2 linked regions of the Variovorax paradoxus genome follow. The protein of the gene in region 1 interacts with the protein of each later gene in a pairwise test. Links are inferred from orthologs where the notes say so. Each region holds a gene or a part of one and is shown on either strand. Other genes may lie near its edges.

Region 1 (5,184 bases):
ATGCCTCGGGCGCCGACAACAACGTCGAGACCGAACGCAAGAGCCTGCTCGAAGTGGCGCAGACCATCTCGCTGCTGTCGACCATCAGCGAGCGCGAGCAGGACCAGAACGTGGTCACGCTCTCGACGCTGCATGCCTCCAAGGGCCTCGAGTGGCCGCACGTGATGCTGATCGGTGTGACCGAGGGCCTCCTGCCGTTCAAGCTCGAAGACGACAACGGCCGCCAGTTGAAGGTGAGCGACGAGACGCTGCAGCGGCTGCAGGAAGAACGCCGCCTCATGTACGTGGGCATCACGCGCGCGCAGCGCAGCCTGGCGGTGAGCTGGACCAAGAAGCGCAAGCAGGGCCGCGAGATGGTGCCGTGCGTGCCGAGCCGCTTCATCGCCGAGATGGGCCTGGACAAGACCACGACCCGCGAAGACCCGCGCGAAAAGCTCAAGGCGCTGCGCGCCGAATTCGCGCGCAAGGCGCAGGACAGTGCCGCAGCTGCAGCGGCGGCCGCTTCCGCACCATGAAAGCGGCGGCCGCTCTTCTTTCGCTGGCAGCGCTGTGCAGCGCATGCGCGGGCCCCGCGGCCCAGGGCACAGCCCAGCCCGGGTGCCCCGCCACCGCACGGGATCTGCCCATCGAGGCGCTGTATGGCCCCTGGAAGGCACGCTTCGACGGCCTCCCGGATGCGGCTTCGGTCGTGCTCGACAAGCACCCCGAGTACGCGGGCGTGCGCGGCACCATCACGCGCGCACCGGCCGCTCCATCGGCGGGCGCATCGGTGGCCCAGCTCGCGGGCGACGTGGACGACGAGGGCGTGCTCGCGATCGACGAATCGCTCGACGGGCGCAGCATCAGCGGCGTGTGGTCGGGCACGCTGCAGCCGGACTCCTGCGGCCGCGAGTTCAGGGGCACCTGGCGCAACGCCGCCGACGACAGCACACATCCCTTCACTCTGAAAAAGACGGAACGGACCGCACACCCATGAACGCAATCCATCTACGCACCTCCTTTGCCGCGGGCCTGCTGCTGGCACCCGGCCTCTTCGCGCCGTCATCGGCCAACGCGCAGGCCGTTGACAAACCGCGCAGTCCGCTGGCCGACGCGCAGCTGACCTGGCAGCAATGCGCCGCGCTCGGCAACAGCAACGAAGCCCGGCTGGCCTGCTTCGACCGCTGGGCGCAGCAGCAGACGCTGCCTTCGGTGTCGGTGCCCGTGGCGCCGCCGGTGCTGGCAAGCACGCAGCCCGCGCCGCCGGTGGACGGCTCCATGCCGGCCACCCGCGTGGTGTCGGTCGCCACCAGCGAAGGCTGCCGCGACCGGCAGTATTCGGCGCTGTCGCGCTTCTGGGAGCTCGAGAACGGCACCGACTGCGGCACCTTCACCTTCCGCGGCTACCGTCCGTTGAACGTGTCGGCCTCGGCCGCCACCAGCAAGCCCGATACGCCCACCTCGCCCTCCGAAGGCCACACCGCCTCCCCGGTGGCCTACCAGGCCAACGAAATGCGCATCGGCCTGTCGGTGCGGACCAAGATCGCGCAGGGCCTGCTCACCCAGAACGATCCGATCAAGAAAGACTCGCTCTGGTTTGCGTATTCGCAGCAGTCGACCTGGCAGCTGTTCAACGGTTCGATCTCGCGGCCCTTCCGCACCACCGACCACGAACCCGAGCTGATGTATGTCTACCCGCTCGACTTCAAGCTGCCCGGCGACTGGCGCTGGCGCTATGCGGGCGTGGGCCTGGTGCACCAGTCGAACGGCCAGAGCCTGCCGCTGTCGCGCAGCTGGAACCGCGTCTACCTGATGGGCGGGGCCGAGCTGGACGACCGCTTCAGCATCACCGGACGCATCTGGCAGCGGCTGTCGGAAAGCACGGCGAAGGACGACAACCCCGACATCTCGAACTACATCGGCCGCGCCGAAGTCACGGGCCGCTGGAACTTCAACCGCGACAACACCCTTGCTCTCACGGTGCGCAACAACCTGCGCGACAGCGGCCGCGGCTCGGTCCGGCTCGAGTGGCTCAAGGCCATCGGCGATCCGACCACCAGCAACCTGCGCTTCCATACGCAGCTGTTCCACGGCTATGGCGACACGCTGGTGGACTACAACCGGAAGCGCACGGTGCTGAGCATCGGCCTGAGCCTGGTGGACTTTTAATTCGCTCCGATGAATGCACAGAAAGGTTCGTGTCATGAATGCTGGTGAACTTGCCCCCGTCGACGCCTTGCAGCGCGAGATCATTGCCGCGCTGCATGTCGCACCGGTGTTCGATGCCGCACAGGAGATCGAGCGGCGGATCGGCTTTCTGGCCGGCTACCTGCGCGGCACGGGATTGAAGGCGCTGGTGCTGGGCATCAGCGGCGGCGTCGATTCGCTGGTCGCCGGCTGCCTTGCGCAGCGCGCGGTGGAGCGGCTGCGCGCCGAGGGCCGAGATGCCACGTTCATTGCAATGCGCCTGCCCTACGGCGTGCAGAAGGACGAAGCCGAGGCCCAGCGTTCGCTGGCCGTCATCCGGCCGGACCGCACCCTCACCGTCGACATCCGGCCCGCGGCCGATGGGATGCTCGCCGCGCTGAAGACCGGCGATCTTGTCTTCCGCGACGCAGCCCATGAAGACTTCGTGCTCGGCAACATCAAGGCGCGCCAGCGCATGATCGCGCAGTTCGCGGTGGCCGGCGCGCACGACGGCATCGTCATCGGCACCGACCATGCGGCCGAGGCGTTGATGGGTTTCTTCACCAAGTTCGGCGACGGCGCGGCCGACGTGACACCGCTCACCGGCCTCAGCAAGCGGCGTGTGCGTGCGCTCGCGCAGCAGCTCGGCGCGCCCGATGCGCTGGTGTTCAAGGTGCCCACGGCCGACCTCGAATCGCTCGTGCCGCAAAAGCCCGACGAAGATGCGTTCGGTGTCAGCTACGAGCAGATCGACGACTTTCTCGAAGGCAAGCCCGTGGCCGCCGCGGCGCGCGAGATCATCCTCGCAACGCACCGCAAGAGCGCCCACAAGCGGGCGCTGCCGGTCGAACCGCCGCACCCGGCCTGAGCGTCGGCCTACGCCGTCTTGGAACGGGGCGACTCGAGCAGGCGCTCGAGCAACGCCGAGAGCCTGTCGACGTCCACGGGCTTCGTCAGGTGGGCCCGGAAGCCCGCCTCCAGGCTGGTTTCCCGGTCGCTGGCCTGTCCGTAGCCGGTCACGGCGATCAAGGGCGGCGGGTTGATCATCTCGGCCCGAAGCCGCCGGGCGACTTCATGGCCGTTCAGGTCCGGCAGGCCGATGTCCAGCAGCACGACATCGGGGTCTTGCGCCTTCACGGCTTCGATGGCCGCGAGGCCGCCGTGCGCGACGCTGGACTTGTAGCCCAGCGCCTCCAGCAGCAGCGCCATGGTTTCGGCCGCATCGGTGTTGTCGTCCACCACCAGCACCCGCTGTTCTCCGACCGGCCGGGGCTCCGCCTCGAGCGTGGCCATCGGCGGCTGCGTGGTCTGGAACTGCACCACGAACTCGCTGCCCTCCCCTGGCCTGCCGGTACTGAAGGCACTCACCCGCCCGCCATGCAGCGTGGTCAGCTGCTGCACGAGACTAAGCCCCAGGCCGAGGCCGCCCTGCGTTCTCGCGAGGTTCTGCTCGCCCTGCACGAACAGGTCGAAGATCCGCTGCAAGTCTTTCGGCGGTATGCCGGGCCCGTCGTCGCGCACGCTGATGTCGGCCTCCGTGCCGGCTTCCGAGAGAGAGAGATAGACGTTGCCGCTGTTGTGGGTGAACTTCGCCGCGTTGTGGACCAGATTGCTGACGATCTGGATGACCCGTGCCCTGTCGCCCGAAATCCAGGGGTCGGCCTCCTGGGTCTGCACATGCAAGGTCTGCGACTTGCTCTCGATCAGCGGCCGGATGGCCTCGGTGGCCTCTGCGATGGCATCGCGCAGGCGAACCGGCTTGCTCTCGAGGTGGATCTTGCCGCTCGTGATGCGGCCCACGTCGAGCAGGTCGTCCACCAGCCGGGTCATCTGCCTGAGCTGCCGGCCGATGATGTCGCGGGTATGGGCGATGACCGCCGATTCCGCCTTTTCACGCTTGAGCAGTTCGAGCGCATTCGAGATCGGCGCCAGCGGGTTGCGCAGTTCATGCCCCAGCATGGCGAGGAAGTTCGTCACGCGACGCCCTTCGTCTTCCAGCGCGGTCACGCGGCGCCGCTCCGTCAGGTCGCGCGTGACCTTGGCGAAACCCCGGTGCCGTCCCGTCGCGTCGTGCAGCGCGGTAATGACCACGCTGGCCCAGAACCGGCTGCCGTCCTTCCGGATGCGCCAGCCTTCGTCCTCGAACCGCCCGTCCCGCAGCGCGTTGCGCAGTTCCTGCTCGGGCCAGCCGGCCGCGGCCACTTCGGGCGGATAGAACACGGAGAAGTGCTGCCCGATGATTTCAGAAGCTTCGTAGCCCTTGTTCTTCTGCGCGCCGAGGTTCCAGCTCACGATGTGGCCGCCGGGGTCGAGCATGAAGATCGCATAGTCCTTCACGCCCTCGACCAGCAGCCGGAAGCGCTCCTCGCTCATGCGCAGCATCTCGTCGTGGCGGCGGCGCTCGCTGAGGTCTCTCGCGATCATCGAGAAGCCGCGGACTTCCCCGCCCGTCCCGGTGATCGGCGTGATGACGACGCTGGCCCAGAAGCGCGTGCCGTCGTTGCGCAGGCGCCAGCCTTCTTCTTCCATGTGGCCGGCCTCGCGTGCCACTTGCAGCGCCCGGTCCGGCCGGTTCTGCTCCAGCAGTTCGCTCGGATAGAAAAGGGAAAAGTGCCGTCCGATCGCTTCCGCGGCTTCGTAGCCCTGGAGCTTTCGCGCCCCGTGGTTCCAGCTGATGACGATGCCGCCGGGGTCCAGGACCACAATGGCGTAGTCCGTGACTGCGTCGACCATCAGCCTGAAATCGGCGTCGGTCAGAGTGCGTTGGTTCAGGGGTGCACTCCCACCGCCGTGATCTGCCATTGCTCTTCTTCCTCCAGTGGCCGCGCATCGGTGCAACGGCATGCGGCCCCCGCTTCGGCGGCCGATGCCGACAAGCTTCCGAACCGCAGCGCCACGGGCCTTGTGCCGCGACGGGCGAATGCCGCCAATTTAGGACAGGCGCAGGTACTTTTCGCGTAGGACAAGGCGCAGACCGGACGCGGCGCCCGCCGGATCCCGGGCGGGCTCAGGCGCTGG
Region 2 (3,606 bases), 850 kb from region 1 along the record:
GACCGCGCGGCGCGCCCAGCGCTTGGGCACCATGGCGCCCAGCCAGACTGCGTCGGACGCGAACAAAGGCTGCGCGCTCGACGTGGAGTCGAGTGCGCAGCGATGCAATGCGAAATGAGCAGTGCGCGCCACAGTGGCACCTGCAAGGACGGCCTGGAATTGCGCGCGGGTCTTGAGCCGCTGCATGGAAACCGGGCCAGACACGCCAGAAGCACTGGCTGAGGAAGCTGGCGCTGGCGGGTCGGCTGCTGGCAACGGCAGAGGAACTGCCGTCAGACGGCCAGGCGCTTGCGGCCCTTGGCGCGGCGTGCGTTGATGACGGCACGGCCGCCACGGGTCTTCATACGGACCAGAAAGCCGTGGGTACGGGCGCGGCGGACTTTGGATGCTTGGTAAGTGCGTTTCATGATGAGATTTCCTGCTGATTCCCCCGATATCCACGATGTCCCACATGAACCTAGAAGGCCATATCGGACAGGCGGACGCTGGGAGCGTTTTTCGGATGACCCCCGAAAGACGCAATGAGGTTTTCAGGGAAACCCGCAATTATCGCAAACATTCGGCCCAACACCAAACATCGAGCGAGTTTGCGGGCCTTTGCATGGTACCCCGGGGCATGTGGATAAGGTTTTGACAAGTTAGAATGCGGACCGCCTTGCAGCAGAGAATATCCACAATACATATACCAAAAAATGGACGAGGGACGCACCACTTTTTCAAGCACCCATGTCGACTGACGGCATCGGTGAAAGCCTCTGGCAGGCCTGTGTCGACCAGCTCGCGCAGGAGCTGTCCGAGCAGCAATTCAATACCTGGATCAAACCCCTGACGGCGCAGGTCACCGACGACCTTTCGCGCATGACGGTGTTCGTTGCCAACCGCTTCAAGCTCGACTGGATCCGGGCCCAGTACGCCGGCAAGATTGCCGCCATGGCCGAGAAGATGTACGGCCAGCCGGTCGCGGTTGAGTTAGCGCTTGCTCCGCGAGAAGCGCCCGCGCGCTCTGCACCCGTCGCCGTCATGGCGGAAACCGACGTGCCGCGCGACGTGGCCGGGCCGGGCGAGGAGCCGGCTGCGGCGGGCTTCAAGAACCGGCTCAATTCGGGCCTGACCTTCGACACCCTGGTGGAGGGCACGGCCAACCGCATGGCGCGCGCCGCGGCCATGCACGTGGCCGGCATGCCGGGCCATCTGTACAACCCCCTGTTCATCTACGGCGGCGTCGGCCTGGGCAAGACCCACCTGATGCACGCTGTGGGCAACCGGCTGCTCGCCGACCGCCCGGATTCCAAAGTTCTCTACATCCATGCCGAGCAGTTCGTCTCGGATGTGGTCAAGGCCTATCAGCGCAAGACCTTCGACGAGTTCAAGGAGCGCTACCACTCGCTCGATCTGCTCCTGATCGACGACGTGCAGTTCTTCGCCAACAAGGACCGCACCCAGGAAGAATTCTTCAACGCGTTCGAAGCCCTGTTGGCCAAGAAGTCGCACATCGTGATGACCAGCGACACCTATCCGAAGGGTCTCGCCGACATTCACGAGCGGCTGGTGTCGCGCTTCGATTCGGGCCTCACGGTGGCCATCGAGCCGCCCGAGCTCGAGATGCGCGTGGCCATCCTGATCAACAAGGCGCGCGCCGAATCGGCCGAAATGCCCGAGGAAGTGGCCTTCTTCGTGGCCAAGAACGTGCGCTCCAACGTGCGCGAGCTCGAAGGCGCGCTGCGCAAGATCCTCGCGTACTCGCGCTTCAACCAGAAAGAAATCTCGATCGCCCTGGCGCGCGAGGCGCTGCGCGACCTGCTGTCGATCCAGAACCGGCAGATCTCGGTCGAGAATATCCAGAAGACGGTGGCCGACTACTACAAGATCAAGGTCGCCGACATGTACAGCAAGAAGCGCCCGGCCAGCATCGCGCGGCCGCGGCAGATCGCGATGTACCTGGCCAAGGAACTCACGCAAAAGAGCCTGCCGGAAATCGGCGAGCTGTTCGGTGGGCGCGACCACACGACGGTGCTGCACGCGGTGCGCAAGATTTCGGGCGAGCGCCAGCAGCTCACCGAACTCAACCAGCAGCTCCACGTGCTCGAACAAACGCTCAAGGGCTGACCCCCGGAATGTCATCAAGAATGCCCCACGCGACAGCGGAGAATGGCGTCTTACAAGCGGATTCAAAGAAATAAGAGAAGAGGAAGAAGACATGATCGTTTTGAAGGCAACCCAAGACAAAGTCCTCGCCGCGCTGCAGTCGGTCGCAGGCATCGTGGAGCGGCGCCATACCCTGCCGATCCTCGCCAATGTGCTGATCCGCAAGACCGGCGGCCAGCTGCAGCTGACCACCAGCGACCTCGAGATCCAGATCCGCACCACGGCCGAGCTCGGCGGCGATGAAGGCAACTTCACCACCACGATCGGCGCGCGCAAGCTGATCGACATCCTGCGCACCATGCCGGCCGACCAGACCGTGAGCCTCGAATCGAGCGCGAGCAAGCTGGTGCTCAAGGGCGGCAAGAGCCGTTTCACGCTGCAGTCGCTGCCGGCCGAAGACTTTCCGCTGGTGCAGGAAGCCGCCAACTTCGGCCCCGTGTTCAGCGTGCCGCAAAAGACGCTGAAGGACCTGCTCTCGCAGGTCTCGTTCGCCATGGCCGTGCACGACATCCGCTACTACCTGAACGGCATTTTGTTCGTCGCCGAAGGCAAGCAGCTGAGCCTCGTGGCCACCGACGGCCACCGCCTGGCGTTTTCGTCGGCCACGCTCGACGTCGAAGTGCCGCGCCAGGAAGTCATTCTTCCGCGCAAGACCGTGCTCGAAATGCAGCGCCTGCTGTCGGACGCCGAAGGCGCCATCGAGATGCAGTTTGCGAACAACCAGGCCAAGTTCAGCTTCGGCGGCATGGAGTTCGTCACCAAGCTGGTCGAAGGCAAGTTCCCCGACTACAACCGCGTGATTCCCAAGAACCACAAGAACAGCGTCACGCTCGGCCGCGCCCCCCTGTTGGCCAGCCTGCAGCGCACCGCCATCCTGACGAGCGAGAAGTTCAAGGGCGTTCGGCTCAACATCGAGCCTGGCACGCTGCGCATCGCGTCGAACAACGCCGAACAGGAAGAAGCGCAGGACGAGCTCGACATCGACTACGGCGGCGACGCCATCGAAATCGGCTTCAACGTGACCTACCTGATCGACGCCCTCGCGAACATGGGCCAGGACATGGTCAAGCTGGACCTGGCCGATTCCAACAGCTCGGCGCTACTGACCATCCCCGACAACGCGACATTCAAGTACGTTGTCATGCCCATGCGGATCTAGCCGCCAGAAAAGACAGCGCCTTGCGCAGACGACCCGCGGCCCCCCCGCGGGTTTGCGCTTTCAAGAGGCAGGAAAAATCGATTCCGAGAGCCCGAAAAATTTCGTGAATGCCGTGAGAGATAGAGGAATATCCGAATGAGTGCAGAAGAAAACAAGCCCCAAGTGCCCCACACCGAACCGGTCTACACGCCCGAGATCGAAAGTGCGGTGCCGATCGAGATCACGCCCGCCGACACCAGCTACGGCGAAGGCTCGATCACGATCCTCGAAGGGCTCGAGGCGGTGCGCAAGCGCCCCGGCAT

What was found.
Region 2: the proteins of nadE (region 1) and dnaA interact in binary tests that used the Escherichia coli proteins (3 or more experiments, as listed by UniProt). The link is inferred for Variovorax paradoxus from one-to-one orthologs.

The regions. Positions count from the first base shown.
Region 1 is NZ_JAUSXG010000001.1:4,534,854-4,540,037, forward strand. Bases 1,277-4,108 are described here. They hold nadE (ammonia-dependent NAD(+) synthetase), read left to right. Parts: upstream 1,277-2,182; coding sequence 2,183-3,034; downstream 3,035-4,108. Other genes in these bases: QFZ42_RS21735 (phospholipase A), read left to right, coding at 1,277-2,148; QFZ42_RS21745 (PAS domain-containing hybrid sensor histidine kinase/response regulator), read right to left, coding at 3,043-4,108. Outside these bases: QFZ42_RS21725 (ATP-dependent helicase), read left to right, coding at 1-515; QFZ42_RS21730 (hypothetical protein), read left to right, coding at 512-976; more of QFZ42_RS21735, read left to right, coding at 973-1,276; more of QFZ42_RS21745, read right to left, coding at 4,109-4,968; QFZ42_RS21750 (sensor domain-containing diguanylate cyclase), read right to left, coding at 5,174-5,184. UniProt on the Escherichia coli protein: Catalyzes the ATP-dependent amidation of deamido-NAD to form NAD. Uses ammonia as a nitrogen source.
Region 2 is NZ_JAUSXG010000001.1:5,385,949-5,389,554, reverse strand. What follows is about bases 1-2,916. They hold dnaA (chromosomal replication initiator protein DnaA), read left to right. Parts: upstream 1-726; coding sequence 727-2,106; downstream 2,107-2,916. Other genes in these bases: dnaN (DNA polymerase III subunit beta), read left to right, coding at 2,198-2,916; rpmH (50S ribosomal protein L34), read right to left, coding at 273-407; QFZ42_RS25600 (ribonuclease P protein component), read right to left, coding at 1-186. In the rest of the region: more of dnaN, read left to right, coding at 2,917-3,304; gyrB (DNA topoisomerase (ATP-hydrolyzing) subunit B), read left to right, coding at 3,440-3,606. UniProt on the Escherichia coli protein: Plays an essential in the initiation and regulation of chromosomal replication. Binds in an ATP-dependent fashion to the origin of replication (oriC) to initiate formation of the DNA replication initiation complex once per cell cycle.